2 regions of the Pontibacillus sp. ABV4_188 genome follow, and region 2 is predicted to be linked to the other one. Evidence: predicted binding sites of a transcription regulator. Region 2 holds the regulator's gene; the other holds the start of a gene.
What was found. The regulator NrdR, encoded in region 2, represses ribonucleotide reductase genes. The targets are predictions, from matches to a motif close to AACACNATATATNGTGTT.
Positions count from the first base shown of each region.

Region 1: a site for NrdR is predicted at 2,080-2,097, ahead of ACYX4O_RS13770 (vitamin B12-dependent ribonucleotide reductase). Genes of this name have one in related genera too.

Region 1 is NZ_CM149975.1:2,667,373-2,675,357, forward strand. It holds gene ACYX4O_RS13770 (vitamin B12-dependent ribonucleotide reductase) at 1-1,961, opposite strand, end outside; gene ACYX4O_RS13775 (rhodanese-like domain-containing protein) at 2,650-3,030, shown strand; gene gcvPB (aminomethyl-transferring glycine dehydrogenase subunit GcvPB) at 3,102-4,553, opposite strand; gene gcvPA (aminomethyl-transferring glycine dehydrogenase subunit GcvPA) at 4,546-5,892, opposite strand; gene gcvT (glycine cleavage system aminomethyltransferase GcvT) at 5,917-7,017, opposite strand; glycine riboswitch at 7,115-7,195, opposite strand; glycine riboswitch at 7,199-7,291, opposite strand; gene ACYX4O_RS13795 (DEAD/DEAH box helicase) at 7,440-7,985, shown strand, end outside.
Region 2 is NZ_CM149975.1:2,954,467-2,962,451, forward strand. It holds gene thrS (threonine--tRNA ligase) at 1-174, opposite strand, end outside; T-box leader at 272-498, opposite strand; gene ytxC (sporulation protein YtxC) at 563-1,411, opposite strand; gene dnaI (primosomal protein DnaI) at 2,034-2,969, opposite strand; gene ACYX4O_RS15240 (replication initiation and membrane attachment family protein) at 2,995-4,434, opposite strand; gene nrdR (transcriptional regulator NrdR) at 4,585-5,049, opposite strand; gene ACYX4O_RS15250 (cytosolic protein) at 5,072-5,473, opposite strand; gene speD (adenosylmethionine decarboxylase) at 5,748-6,125, opposite strand; gene ACYX4O_RS15260 (glyceraldehyde-3-phosphate dehydrogenase) at 6,395-7,426, opposite strand.

The DNA.
Region 1 (7,985 bases), 290 kb from region 2:
GTAGATCCTGTTGGAGCTACAGTTAAGAGGTGTGAGTTACGGATTCCGTAGTCTAGTATACCTTGGCGAATATCTTCAGGCATGCCTTGCATGTATCCGGTATTAATGAACTTCATGCGAAGCTCTTTGGTTTCTTCTTCTGTTTGACCTTCTAAGAACGGGAAACTTCCTTTTTCTTTTGCGAGTTCAATGGAAGTGCGGTAAGCGGTAGTGGCGATCGTTTCAAAGATCTCGTCCACTACTTTATTCCCTTCTTCAGAGCCATAGGCCGTTTCCGTGTAGATTAATAAATCGTGTAGTCCCATTACTCCAAGACCAATACGGCGCTCACCTAGAGCTTGCTTCTTGTTTTCTTCAAGGAAATAAGGAGTAGCATCGATCACATTGTCCTGCATACGCACACCTGTTTGAACGGTGTTTCTTAACTTTTCAAAGTCTACCACTTTCGCTTCTTTATCGGCTACAGAAGCAAGGTTAACGGCTGCAAGGTTACAAACAGAATATGGTGCTAGAGGTTGTTCACCGCATGGATTTGTCGCTACTACCTTATGTCCATAACTTGTTGCATTTGTTTTATCGTTCGCATTGTCAATAAAGAAGATGCCTGGCTCCGCTGAATAGGTAGCGCAGATATTGATTAAGTTCCATAGGTCTTTCGCTCTCATACGGCGATACGTACGAACTTTATATCCCTTATCCGCCCATTCGCGAACGTCACCAGATTCGTGCCACTCTTCATTGTACGCTTTCATTTCTTCTTTTGTATAACTCTCAACATCCGGGAAGCGAAGATCATACATTTCATCATTCTCAACAGCGTCCATGAAGTCGTTTGTTAAACAAACAGAAATGTTCGCACCTGTCAGGAACTCAGAGTTGTGCACATCATAATTTCCACCGAGATCTAGTTTTTCTTGTGCATCAGCAATGGCTGCATCTGTAAAGCCACCTCTTCCTTCAACGTTCTTATAATTGACGATGCTTTGATACATGTCACGCTCTGTTGCGGATAGAGGAGTAAATTTCAATTTGGCTTTCGCTTGTTGTTTGATGACTTCATCATCTACATTCTCAATCAAGAAGCGAAGGATACGTGGGTTTTGCATCTTCGAGATGATGAACTCCACGATATCTGGGTGCCAGTCTGCTAACATAATCATTTGAGCACCACGTCTTGATCCGCCCTGTTCGACAAGGTGGGTCAGTTTTGCAATATCATCTAACCAAGAAACAGAGCCTGATGATTTCCCGTTTACGCCTCTTGCAAGTGCGTTACGTGGACGTAGTGTTGAACCGTTTGTTCCAACACCGCCACCGCGACTCATAATCTCCATAACTTGCTTGCGGTGATCGGAAATGCCTTCACGGGAGTCTTGAATAAATGGCATGACGTAACAGTTGAAGTACGTTACATCCGTTTCAGAACCGGCTCCGTATAAAACACGGCCTGCTGGGATGAAGTTCAAGTTAGACAGCTCATTGTAAAACTGCTGGAATGATTCTTGTCTTTTCGCTTCATCAGTTTCAACAGCAGCTAGTCCAGTTGCGTTACGTTTAGCGATCTGCTCATAGAAAACCTCAAGAGGCTTATCAATAACGTCTAGTTTACGATTGATAATGCCTGTTTCTACTTCTTCTGGCTTATCAAGTACGCTTCTGAATTCTGGCTCTACTTTCACTTCAGCTTTTGCCTGTTGCCAATCAATTGAGACAATGTAACCTAATCCTCTAGCTGGGAATTTAGGATCGTCTTTAACCGTAAGTACAACAAAGTCCCCTTTAGTAAGCGTAACTTTCTCAGTATCTTTAAAAGCATAACGGTCTAGCATCACCAAACGGGATACACCAGCGTGTGTGATGTTCATATCCTCTGTTACCGGATGTACTTGTTGAAATAAACCGATATCTTTATTAAGTTGTTCTATGTTGATTTGATTCATTGTTTCATTTGCGGTTTGCATGAGCATACCTCTCCTCTACCATAAAAAAGTGTCGGTTGAACTCGACATAATCTAGATGATAACTCTTAAAAGCCCGTCGTTCAACTAATACATATAACATACCACAAAAACGAGTGAGCAAACAATATATTGTGTTCGACATTTTCGATACACCCATATATTGTGTTTTGAACAATGTATAGAAAAATTGTCAATCGCAAAATTCGCCAAGATTTGAAGCAAATAGAAGAAATATAAAGAGAAAAGATGCATTTATGGACAGAACGTATTTTTTTCAAGATTGCTCTTCATTACCTGTCTAGATCCTTCACACATACAGGATGATTGCTCACAAAAAATAATCCCTCATTTATTTAACAGCACTCCCTTTCATCTAATATCTCTACGATGAATCTCGAACGATTAAAAACCATATGTTGTTCGTCTTAATAACCGGAATAAAGAATCGATCATCTATTTATGGCCATTATTTATGTCTTACATATAGTTATAAGACTCCCTTCGCTTCTTCTATATGTAGAAGTTCCCCATCAAAAATTTCATCCAGTAGGAGACTTGACATACGCGTTATACTGACAATGTGAAAATTTAAAAGCACTACCTAATCTAGCTTTAGAAAAAAACTTTGAATCTTATTATAAAGCAAACTATAATAGAGAAAGAAGATAGAACTATAGGGGGAAGATTAATGACCGGATTATGGATACTACTTGGCTTACTTGTTGTCATTATCGGCTATGGCGTCATTAAGTATATGGCTCAACGTCGTTATTTGAAAACATTAACCTCTGAAGAATTCAGACAAGGTTATCGTAAAGCTCAATTAATTGATGTGCGCGAACCAAACGAATTTAAATCAGGCCACATTTTAGGGGCCCGTAATATACCCGTTACTCAATTGAAGCAACGCTTACAAGAAGTTCGCCCTGACAAACCCGTTTATCTATACTGTCAGAACGGATCACGCGCTGCTCGTGCTGCTACTCTCCTTCATAAGAAGGGATACAATGACTTAAATCAGCTACAGGGCGGATTTAAGAAATGGGATGGAAAAGTTAAATCAAGCTAAGCCTAAGAGTGATTTAATGTTTCCTTATTCAAAAAGACTCCTCAACATTGAGGAGTCTTTTCTTTGTTCATTTATTTCAGATAACGTAGAACAGGCTTACGAGCAGCAGTCGTTTCATCCATACGCCCTACAATCGTCGTATGAGGAGCTTCCTGAACAATTTCAGGATGATCTTTAGCTTCCTGATGAATTTGTCTCATTGCTTCAATAAACTCATCTAGCGTCTCTTTCGCTTCAGTTTCCGTAGGTTCAACCATCATGGCTTCTTCTACGTTTAACGGGAAGTAAATCGTAGGCGGATGATAGCCGAAATCAAGGAGACGTTTGGCCATATCAAGTGTTCTAACGCCAAGCTTTTTCTGACGCTTCCCTGATAGCACGAATTCGTGTTTACAATGCTGTGAGAACGGTAGATCAAAATCTTTCTCAAGTTCTCTCATCATATAGTTCGCATTTAAAACAGCGTATTCACTTACTTGCTTTAACCCTTTAGCCCCCATTGTCCGGATGTACGTATAAGCCCGAACATTAATTCCGAAGTTCCCAAAGTAAGGCTTAACGCGTCCGATCGAATCTGGACGGTTATCATCAAAGACGTAACGTTCTTGTACCTTTGTTACGATTGGCTTTGGCAGATATGGAGCTAAATCACTCTTCACTCCAACTGGACCAGAACCAGGACCACCCCCACCATGAGGACCAGTGAATGTTTTGTGCAAATTCAAGTGGACAACATCAAACCCCATATCCCCTGGGCGAGCGTATCCAAGAATCGCATTTAAATTGGCACCGTCATAATACAGTTTACCACCTGCTTCATGGATGATCTCGGCCATCTCTAAGATTTCTTCTTCAAATAAGCCAAGCGTATTCGGATTTGTTAGCATGAGAGCAGCTGTGTTCTCATCAACTACACGCTTTAAATCATCTAAATCAACAAGCCCTTTTTCATTCGATTTAACCGTTACTGCTTCAAACCCAGCTACTGTTGCAGAGGCAGGATTCGTTCCATGTGCAGAATCAGGTACAATTACTTTCGTACGATTATAGTCCTCATTCGCTTCGTGGTAGGCACGAATCATCATAAGTCCTGTCCACTCACCATGAGCTCCTGCAGCTGGTTGGAGGGTAACTTGATCCATACCTGTAATGGCTTCAAGAGATGTCTGAAGATCATACATTAAACCTAGTGCTCCTTGAACCGATTCAGGAGCTTGCATAGGATGAATGTGACTAAATCCAGGCATACGAGCTACATCTTCATTCATTTTAGGGTTGTACTTCATCGTACAAGATCCTAGTGGATAAAACCCTGAGTCCACACCGTGATTCCGTTTGGAGAGAGCCGTATAATGACGCATAATCTGCAGTTCACTTACTTCAGGTAAATCAGCATCGTCGCTTCTGACGTATGGGACTTCAATGTCTAAGTCTACCTCTGGTACATCTAAATCAGGCAAACTAAACCCTACGCGTCCTTCTTGACTATGTTCAAAGATGAGCGGAAAATCTTCGTTACGCATATACATCCCCCAATTCCTTCACAAATCGATCGATCTCTTCCTTTGTACGCATTTCGGTCACGGCTACAAGCATATGGCCACCTAAATCAGAATGGACCCTTTCTAGGTCAAGACCACCAATCATCCCTTTTTCTTGAAGCTTTTCATTTAATGTCGTTACAGAACCTTGAACTTGGAGAACAAATTCATTAAAGAAAGCATTTGAATACAACACTTGGAAGCCAGCATCTTCGAACTTCTTCTTCGCATAGCGCGCTTTTTGCATGTTTTGATAAGCCATTTCTTTAACGCCTTTCTTACCAAGCGCGCTAAGTGCTACAGATGTACCAAGTGCATTCAAGGCTTGGTTAGAACAAATATTAGATGTGGCTTTATCCCTTCTAATGTGTTGCTCTCGAGCTTGCAACGTTAACACAAAGCCTCTTCGTCCTTCTTCATCTTGTGTTTGGCCTACAAGACGCCCTGGAACTTTTCTCATTAGTTTCTTAGTCGTAGCGAAATATCCACAGTGCGGTCCACCAAACTGAGCAGGAATACCGAACACTTGAGTATCGCCTACAACAATATCCGCCCCAAATTTACCTGGTGGTGTGAGATACCCAAGGGCTAGAGGATTACTTGAAACAATAAACATTGCTTTTGAATCTTTTAAGATCTCTTGAACGTCTTCTAAAGGCTCAATTTGTCCGTAGAAGTTCGGATATTGAATGACAACCCCTGCAGTTTCTTCATCTAATTCATCCGCTAACATAGATAGGTTTGTTAATCCTTCTCTTGCTTCAATCTCAACCACTTCAATGTTTTGTCCCATTGCATAGGAATGAATAACTTCTAAAGAGTGAGGGTGAATCGCTTTAGATACAAGAACTTTTTTCTTTTTTGTTTGTCCAGCGCTTAACGTCACTGCTTCAGCAAGTGAGGTGCCCCCGTCGTACATAGATGAGTTAGATACTTCCATTCCTGTTAGCTCAGATATCATCGTCTGAAATTCAAAGATCGCTTGTAACTCTCCTTGAGAAATCTCTGGCTGATAAGGTGTGTAAGCTGTATAGAATTCGGAACGAGACAGTACATGATCTACAATGGAGGGAATGTAATGATCATAAACCCCTGCCCCCAGAAAAGATGTGTAGTCTTTCGTATTGATGTTCTCACCAGCTAGTTGAGCCAATTCTTTCATTAACTCTGGCTCGCTTGCGCTTGGCTTTATGTTTAACTCCCCTTTGAAACGAACCTTCTCAGGAATATCACTAAATAAAACATCTGTTGATTCAACGCCAATACTCTCTAGCATAGATCGTTTATCATGATCGGTCATGGGTAAATATCGAAATGTCATTGTAAAACCTCCCTATCCTTATCCTTACCGCTTATAAAAGGGTGTCGGTATAACTTTTGCTTTCAATAATCGTTTGCGAACCTGAACCAGGAGTTCCGTGTCGGGCTCCGTATATTGATTAGGAACAACGGCAAGACCTATATTTCTCTCTAATGTCGGAGACTGTGTACCTGTAGTAACAAAACCAATTTCCTTGTCGCCATCAAATACTTTATAACCGTGGCGTGGAATCCCTTTATCGATCATTTCAAGACCTACTAGTTTCCGGTTTGTTCCTTCTTCTTTTTGCTTCTTAAGAACATGCTTACCAATAAAGTCACCTTCTTTATCCACTTTGACAGCAAATCCAAGTCCAGCTTCAATCGGCGTAATATCTGCACTTAGTTCCTGACCATATAATGGAAGTTTTGCTTCAAAACGAAGCGTGTCCCTTGCCCCAAGACCAACAGGAAGTACCCCATCCTTCTCGCCTTCAGTAAGAATGGCTCTCCAAAGCGCTCCCCCCGCCTCAGGATGAATATAAATCTCAAATCCATCTTCTCCTGTATAACCCGTACGAGAAACAAGTGCTCCATGTTCAACACTACTAAAGGAGACATCCTGCAAGAATCGGAAGAATTTGATTTCAGAAAGATCCTGATCCGTTAAACGTTGCAAAATCGCTTCAGCCTTCGGTCCTTGAATAGCGAGTTGGACATATTGATCAGAAACGTCATGAAGCGTTGCGTTTTCCGTTAAATTTTCCTTTAGCCATTTGAAATCCTTGTCTGTATTCGCTGCATTCACCACAAGCAAATAGGATTGTTCCTGCAATTTATAGACAATCAGATCATCAACCGTCCCGCCATCTTCATAGCAAAGAAACGTATATTGCGCCCGGTTAGTTGTCAATTTAGTCACATCATTCGTGAGCATCTTTTGCAGATAAGCTTCACTTTCTGGTCCCTCTACTAAAATTTCTCCCATATGAGAGACATCAAATAGACCTGCGCTGTTTCTCGTTGCGTGATGTTCTTCTTTAATAGATGTAAATTGAACAGGAAGATCCCATCCTCCAAAGTCAACTGTTTTTGCTCCCCAATCCCCGTAATGAGGGTGAAGTGGTGTACGTTTTAAATCAGCCATTTTTAAAATCCCCCTATGTACATAATCGTTCGAACTTGCGCTATTTTTCTGAAAATTAAACATAAAAAAACAGAGAATACACGATTACCGTGTCATTCCCTGTCCGTTAACCAGAAAGTTTCGCAGTAGATCTTGGCTGCTTTCTTCTTGGGTGGCCTTACGTAGGCACTCTCCAGAGGTGCGTCCTACAAGAGTCTTTTTGCCTGAGAGATTCACATCACTGTTTGCTCCTTCGGCGCCGCCAAGTTACTGCGGTCTCTCCTCTTGTAATCATTCGCGATAATAATATTTTCATAAATGGTTCATACTAATTCATAAACATTACGGAATAGTAAACACTAGTTTACAAATTCACTGTCATTATATCACACGGTTTTTGGACTGTGCACAAAAATTTATTGCTTTTAAAGGTAGGGGTACGCATGAATCCATCTATACAGATCGATACGTCTATTGATCCAATAGTCGCAACGAACTTGCAGTCAGAAGGCCCTTTTGCTTCATGGGAACTATTCCAGATGGCTTATGAAACATCAAAGCATGTTGCAACACCTGAATTTAAAGGGCTACAATCACCTAAATACTTACCTCACGTCGACTTTCTCCCTCATCAATTAAATTGTGCTGAACAAGTGGTGGAAGAAATGAGCGGACGCGCAATCCTAGCAGACGAAGTAGGTCTTGGTAAAACGATAGAAGCAGGATTAATTTTAAAAGAATACATGATTCGTGGACTTGTCAAAAAAGTACTCATACTAGCCCCAGCCTCTCTCGTCAATCAGTGGGTACAAGAAATGAATCAGAAGTTCTATATCCCTGCAGCAGCCCAAAGAAAATCTGCTATATGGGACTATGATGTTGTCGTATCTTCTATTGATACAGCTAAGCGACCTCCGCACCGAGAGAAACTTTTAGAAACAGAATATGACCTTATTATCATCGATGAGGCTCATAAATTAAAAAACCAC
Region 2 (7,985 bases):
ACCATCACCAGGAATAGGACGGCGAAGGTCAATCAGTTGACCATTATGTTTCCCTGCCAACGCTTGCTTCTTTAAGCCTGAGCTAATGGAAGCAGCTACATCCTCTGTTGTAGTTCCTTGCTGGAACTCCTTAACCGCACCATCTGGAAATGTTAATTGAATAGCTTCCGACATGTGTATGTCACTCCTTTTATAATAAATCGCTCCGCCTTGTTATCTTAGTATGGATAAACAAAGCCAAAATAAAAAACGCCCATCCCTTGCATAATAGCGAAGGGACGAGCGTTATACCCGTGGTTCCACCCAAATTCCCACAGTCTTAACTGTGGCTTCATTAGCACATCCGTAACGAGGACGAATCGCTGTTCACTACTACAGAGTTCGCAAACAGAGTTCAGAGGTGGTAAACAAGTGTCGTACTTAGGAAGCTTCCAGCCTGTGACCTCCCTCTCTGCGTAAGCCGATGCAACTCATTCTTATCCTCATCATCACTGATATAAATTCAATTTAAACTTTATAGAAGTTAGTATAATGGGAATAAATGCGAAAAGCAAGCCCATTTTTAGAACGGAGACAATCTTTTAAATGGAAATTTAGTTAACGGAAGAAATTCGGCACGTTCTTGAAAGATATTCATCACGGTTAGCGTTTTAGGATCACTAGGATCATTTCCATAAATTTCAATCCGATCTGGAGCCAAAGCCATTATAGGAGTCAAATCTAACTCGTCTGTCCCAAGTCCAAATAAATATAAAGGATGATCCGCTGTCAATTTCTTAATTTCATCAGACGTATAACGACGCCCTTTATGAGAATAAAAGATAAAAGGTTGGCTTTGCACAATAGATAACCTCTCTACTTTAGAAGGGTTAGCTTGCAGGTATTCCCTTAGATGTTGAATATATGTCTGATAGTCCTGCTCTCTTTTATATTCATCTATTGCTTCTCCAACGACCTCAATCAACTCATCATAAAAGCGCTGAAAGCGAAATGTGATAATCGAATCAAATGCAAACCCCTCGCCTTTCTCAAGCGCCTCTTTAAACACATGTCTCAATCGCTCTAATTGTTGACTGTGGCGATAAGAAGAAGGGTGATCTTCACCCCAATGATCTGGCTCGTCCCTAAAAGAACAACACAATTCATATATGTGAGCTACTTCATCATCGTCACTGAAGTAGTAGCAATTCCGTATGATGTCTATTAACCAGGATCGCTCTCTATGTATGACATAGACATGGATTAGCCCTCGTACGACCCGTTCCTCTTTCTCCTTATTTTCGTTAACAAGAACAACATGCCCCCATTTCTTGTGATAATGCCACTGCACGCTCACTTCATCTTTCTGCGCAAATAGAAAATCACAAAATGATAAGGCTTCTTCTTTATTAGAAAAATAGATCTCGACCAACGTCTTCCCTCCCTCCACGAATGCTACAAGAAACTGTTACAGTATATGGGAAGAAAACGTGAAAAATGATTATTCTCCGTAAAAAACTTTAGTAAACTCCTTTTTTCACAACTATTAGGCACGGAGTTATTAAAGATAAAATCAAGGTTTTTGAAAAAGGCGTTAAGCCTTTGTAAAAAAGATGACTTGTCTTGCTAGTTCCTCTAAGCCTGAACTAGATCAAGCTCTTCTGCCTACGGGAGTTTTCAGGCCCACCTTTACCATATAAGAGTGAACGAAAACATGCCATATATGGTGACATCTGAATTTCTAGTGCGAACTGCGGGGCCGTTCATCTCTTTAAAGCCAGGGCTTGCTCGGGGACTGCGAGACTCCCGCGGGAAAAGGAGCCTAGGGAAGCCCCCGCAGAGAGCGTAGCGAATGAGGAGGCTTCCCAGCTCCCCGCAGGAAAGCGAGTTGTCCCCGAGCAAGCCCAAGCACTCATAAACGCAGGCGGCCCCCTTCCAGCTGTAATAGCTCAACTTTGAGTCTTCCGTATAAGGGGGCTTGTCCGGAAAATAAATAAGCAGCTCTGCCAGAGGGACATCCCTCTGGCAGAGCTGCTAACGGTTCACTTATTGTTTTAGCTACGTCGGTTCTGTCCAATGACTTCTACCGGGTTACTCACTTGTTTAATACGTTCAATAATTCTCCCAGCTTTCAATTGCTCAACATCTCCACGGTTGTTCGTCATAAGATGCTTTTCCAATTCCTCTAAATTGTAATTAGAAGTAAAGAAAACAGGTAAACGTTCCATCATACGATACTGTAGAATTGAGCCTAATATTTCATCACGGAACCAAGACGACATGGACTCAGCTCCAATATCATCAAGCATCAAAACCGGTACCGTTTTGAACTTTTCAACTTTCTCTTTCAACGTGTTATCCCCTAATGAAGACTTCATTTCACGAACTAATTCAGGCATGTAAATGAGGTAAGAGGCAATTCGTTTATTCGCTAATTTATTGGCAATAGCTCCTAAAAGGTGTGTTTTTCCCACACCAAATGGTCCATGGAAATAAAGACCTTTATTCCCTTTTTCGGTTTCGGCATTTTCTGTGTAGTTCATTGCTTGACGGATCGCTTCGTAACGATCATCTGGATCCAAGTCCTTAAACTTAGCTTCAACAATGTCTTTTGGCATGTACAAACTGTTAATAAATGAACGCTTTTCTTCCTGGTGTTGAGATTGTCTTTTTCGGGGACACATCTCATACGTCAGCCTAATCTCTTTCCCCTGAACATGAAGATTCGGAGAGTAACCTGAGACCAAATTCTGACAATTTTCCAGAGAAGGGCATCCTTCACAGCGCTTAGATTGAGATTGATACTCATATAATTTCATTAAATGGCGTTCTACATCATGACGAGAGAGGTTTGTGTGCTCCTGCAAAATTTGTTGAATATCAGGATCTTTCAAGATTGCCTCACGCATACTTTGATAATGCTCTTGAAAGTTCTTGCTTTCCCTCATCCATTTCTTCAAAGCTGTTTGGATCGGTTCCATTTCACTCATCCTTAAATCAAATTATTCGAAAGCGTTAATCATCCATGTTCTTTAAAGCTTCTGCTAACTCTTGCTTTTCACGTTCAATATCCGAGGCAGATTTCCCATCTTTGCGTTTTGGAGCCTGATCATATTCACTCGACTGACCTTTTTGATCTTTTTGATCTTTTTGACCTTTTTGATCTTTAAACCAATCAGGAAGGACGTCTTGCTTTTGATTTTTATTATAAGAACGGTTCCCTCCGCTTTTACGGTTATTTGCCCATTGCTGATATTTTTTATTTTCTGTTTTAGCAACTCGCATTGCATGGCGAACGGTTTTTACCTGAAGTCTTGTCCAATGCCCTGCGATCGTTTCCATGTAATTCTTTGATAATTTCATATCTGTTTTTAGTAATACATAATAAATTAACACATTCATCACACCAGGTGTTAATCCTTGTTGAGTCATAATATCACGAATCATTCGTAAATCCTTCTCAGGAGGTTCCGCTCCACCCGAAAGATCTAACAACAAATCTCTAGGTGATATATGTTCTAAGCGTTTAATCAGAGCTTCTTCTTTGTTGTCCGGCTGCTCTTTTGACGTCTCTTGGTCATTAGAGACAGATAATGAATCACGTTGATGAGTGACTTGAAGGTTTTCACTTTGTCCACCTTTGCTTTGGTAAAGGTCGTGACAAGCCTCTTTTAACTCAGTAAGGTCTAATTGGTTTTCATCGTTAAGAGCCCACAAGAGCGCTTTTTCAACATCATTAGTAGTTAAATTATATAACAAAGAAAGCTGCGATAGCACCTTTTGGTTCCGATTGGAAAGAATACTCTGCACGGGCAACATTCTCTGGTCAAGTGATTGCTTTATATAAGAAAAGTCAATTCTATTCTCTTGTATGTTGGCACCTTGACTCTCGACTAATTCTTGGTCTTGCTCTTTAAAATGAGTGGGTGGTGGTTCAGTGGTTACTCCCCCCATTGAAAATACGTGTTCAAAGGAAGACGTGACTTCTTCACCTTTTCGTGATGAAGGTGAACCACCTGAAAACGTACGTTGTAATCGTTCGTACTTTTGTTGACCAAGATGATGATATAGTAACAAGGATAGCATCTCGTCCGCAAAGAATTCACTCGGAGTAAACGGACGAAGTAGTACATACGTATAAACCGTCTGGTCCTCTGATTGATCAACAAAAGTTCGAAGAAGCCCTATGGCTTCTAATCGTTTCCTAGCTTCGTAAATATGATTTAAAGGGAGATTAAGATAACTCATTAATAGGTGGTGTGTATTTACACCTCCTACTTCCTCTTGCAGATCATACTGTGATAATAGCGTTTGGTATAAGCTAATGGATTCATTCCCGATTAGAGGTTGATATAAATGAGTCAGGGACGTTGTGAAATCCATGGGCATGCTTCGAGCGACTGATAACCGAAACCCATCTACCGGTAATAGCTTCCCAATTGATGTATGGTTCATGAAACTCCCTCCTTCCTCATATTCTTGGTGTATTGGCACTATTCTATTACGAAGGAAATAGATAAACCTGATTCTTTTTCAGTCATTTTCTTCTAAGTATACATTGATCTTACTTCTAAAAAAAGAAAAGAGCCACCCGGCCCTATTCTATTACCCCTCTGGATCTTGTTTAATCAAATCTTTTAATTCATCAAGGAAGACATTTATATCCTTGAACTGCCTATAAACTGAGGCAAAGCGAACATACGCAACTTCATCAATATGAGCAAGTCTGTCCATTACCATTTCTCCAATTTCCTTGCTATTCACTTCAGAAACCCCACGATTTCTTAATTCCCGTTCAATTTCCATGGCAATCGTCTCTAGTTCATCAACGGCAACTGGGCGTTTCTCACATGCTCGAATTAGACCTCTCATCAACTTCTCTCGACTAAATTCTTCACGAGTTCCCTCTTTTTTGACAACAATCAAAGGAACTTCTTCGATCCTTTCAAAAGTTGTAAAACGAAAATGGCACTCTTCACATTCCCGCCTGCGTCGAATCGATTTACCCTCTTCGACCGGACGCGAATCCAACACCCTAGTGCTCTTAAAATTACAATTAGGACATTTCACAGATAAATCAACTCCACACTTTCTACATTTTATGAGCCATAGCCGTTTCCAAAAACGGAAGGAGTTCCTTCATTTCTTCATGTTGCTTTTGGATTAACTTATGACTATGCCCGAAATCAAACGGTAAGGCAGATTCGGTGGTAACAGAATAGTCAATCGCAGTTCTATACGGTTGAACCATTACGATACTAACGACGATAAATGCTTTCTTTCCTTTCACCGTTTGCAAGCTCATCTCTCCATGTTCGATAGAAGATGAGACTAATTTATATTTACTTGAATTTTTATAATAATCCTCTAACTGAGTAAATGCTTTATCTTTTGTTGTTTTAAAATAATGAGTTCGAAGAGCTTCATTCCAGTGCTCTTCACTTGTTTCGGCATGATTCGTGAAATATGTTGAAAACCATTGTTTAATATTCATATGCGTCCACCTCTAATCTATTATATCAAAAATTCGAAAAGGTTAAATACACACTTCTGTCAAGAATTTCACTTTTTCTATATTCATACCTAAATAATTCTGTTTAAAGGCGATCTGCCATCGTTTCTTCACCTATTAAGAAATCTGAAATATTTTTCAGAAACGGTTTTATACTACTTATGTAACTGGGCATGAACGGCCCCTTATGAACTTTTTAAAGCTCCATAAAAAAGAAAGTACTCTACATAGGAGTACTTTCTTTCGAACATTTATATTAGAGTACGTTGAATTTCTTTACTTCGACAGGTCCCATACCTCTTGGAACTTCAACTGTTTCTTGTGTTTTAGCTTCTAGTGATTGTGCAATATATTGGGCTGCTACATTAGGATCAATCCGATCCCCGCACGTGTATACATCAATACTTGCATAGCCATGTTCTGGAAAACTGTGAATGGTTAAGTGAGATTCAGAAATGATAACGACGCCACTTACGCCGTGTGGTGCAAATTTGTGAAAAGCAACTTCTCGAACTTCCGCACCTGCTTTTAAAGCAGCATCTACGAAAATTTGTTCAATCATTGTCATATCGTTCAGCTTTTCTGTATTACAATCCCAAAGTTCTGCAATTACATGTCTACCCATTGTGTCCATCGGTAGTCCCCCTTTAAAACCAAAAAAGTTTACTTCTAAACGTCAAGCTTATGCACTACCACGGGGGCAAGTTAGTCCTAAGAGGTCCTAACCCTTTAAGCAGTCATAGGTTCGTCGGTATTTCAGAAGTTCAAAAGTTAGTATATAGTGTTTCCCTATATTTTGCAATAAGTTTTTTATCACATACAAAGGGACGTGGTTGTTTAAGCTTTGTTAGTAGTATAAAACATCAAAGGGGGATTATCCAATTATTTTATCTCTCCAAACTTTCAAGAAACACGGGCTTCTTCACGTGCAGATAAGTGAGTCCCTACAAATTTCACAAGATCAAGCACGCGCTTGGAATAGCCCCACTCATTGTCGTACCAAGCCAACACTTTTACTTTGCGGTCATCCATCACGATTGTAGAAAGACCGTCAATAATAGAGGAGTATTCAGATGTCGTGTAATCAACAGATACGAGCGGTTCATCAGAGTAATGAAGAATTCCTTTCAAATCATTCTTAGAAGAATGAAGGAAGGCTTGATTGATTTGATCTGCAGATACGTTACGCTTGACGTCCACCACCAAGTCTACGAGTGAAACGTTTGGTGTGGGTACTCTCAACGCCATACCATGCATTTTACCGTTTAAATGAGGGATGACTTCACCTAACGCCTTAGCAGCACCTGTTGAGGTTGGAATAATAGATTGTGTACAACCCCTCGCACGTCTCAAATCTTTATGTGGATTATCTAAGTTTTGTTGGTCGTTCGTAAACGCATGTACCGTTGTCATTAATCCGTTCTCAATACCAAACTGTTCATCTAGTACTTTTACTACCGGGGCTAAGCAATTGGTCGTACAAGAAGCATTAGAGATAACATCATGCTCTTCATCATTGTAAACGCTCTCATTTACGCCCATAACAATAGTTGCATCTACTTCTTTCCCGGGAGCTGTAATGACGACTTTCTTAGCGCCCGCTTCGATATGCTGCCCTGCTGTTTCTTTAGTTTTAAACTTCCCTGTAGCTTCAATCACAATATCAACTTCATGTTCTTTCCAAGGAAGTTGTTTAGGATCTCTTGAAGCAAACAAATGAACCTTTTTCCCATCTATTTCAATTCCATCTTCAAGCGCTTTCACTTCTCCTTGAAAATGACCATGAACACTATCATACTTGATTAAATGAGCTAGCGTTTCAGGAGGGTAGCTGGCATTGATTGCAACAACCTCTACCTGCTTATCTAAAATCGCTTGGCGAAACACCATTCGACCAATTCGACCAAAACCATTAATAGCAACGCGTGACTTCATTCTGCATACCCCTCTCATTTATGATACACTTTATTGATATTTCGCATGATTAGTATAACACAATAAAGGAATCCTAGGGAGTAGATTGTGGGTTTTTTCCAAACTTTATTGTAATATATGCATCGATTCTTCATTCAATGAAAGCTAATGTGCTGTTTATAGATTACTAGGTAGCTTGAAAACTCGAAGCTAGAGGATGTTTCCGTTCGCTTTAGTTGAGTGTAAGGTGGGCCTGGAAACCACTCGCTTTCCTGTGGGGAGCTGGTGAGCCTCCTCACCCGGCACGCCGGCTTCCGGGGTCTCACCTAGAATTTAAAATGCAGGCGTGGTGATCAGGACCGTACGGATAAGGCAGCTTTTTGGAAAAGGCGATTAGCCTTTGTAAAAAAGATGACTTATCACGCTAGGTCCTCCACGCAGTAACTAGATAGGCTCTTCTGCCCACGGGAGTCTCGCAGTTTCCAGGCCCACCTTTGCCATATTAGGGGAACGAAAACATGCCATATAGGGGGAGATCAGATCTCATGATGTTAAATTGCGGGGCCGTTCAACTATTTAA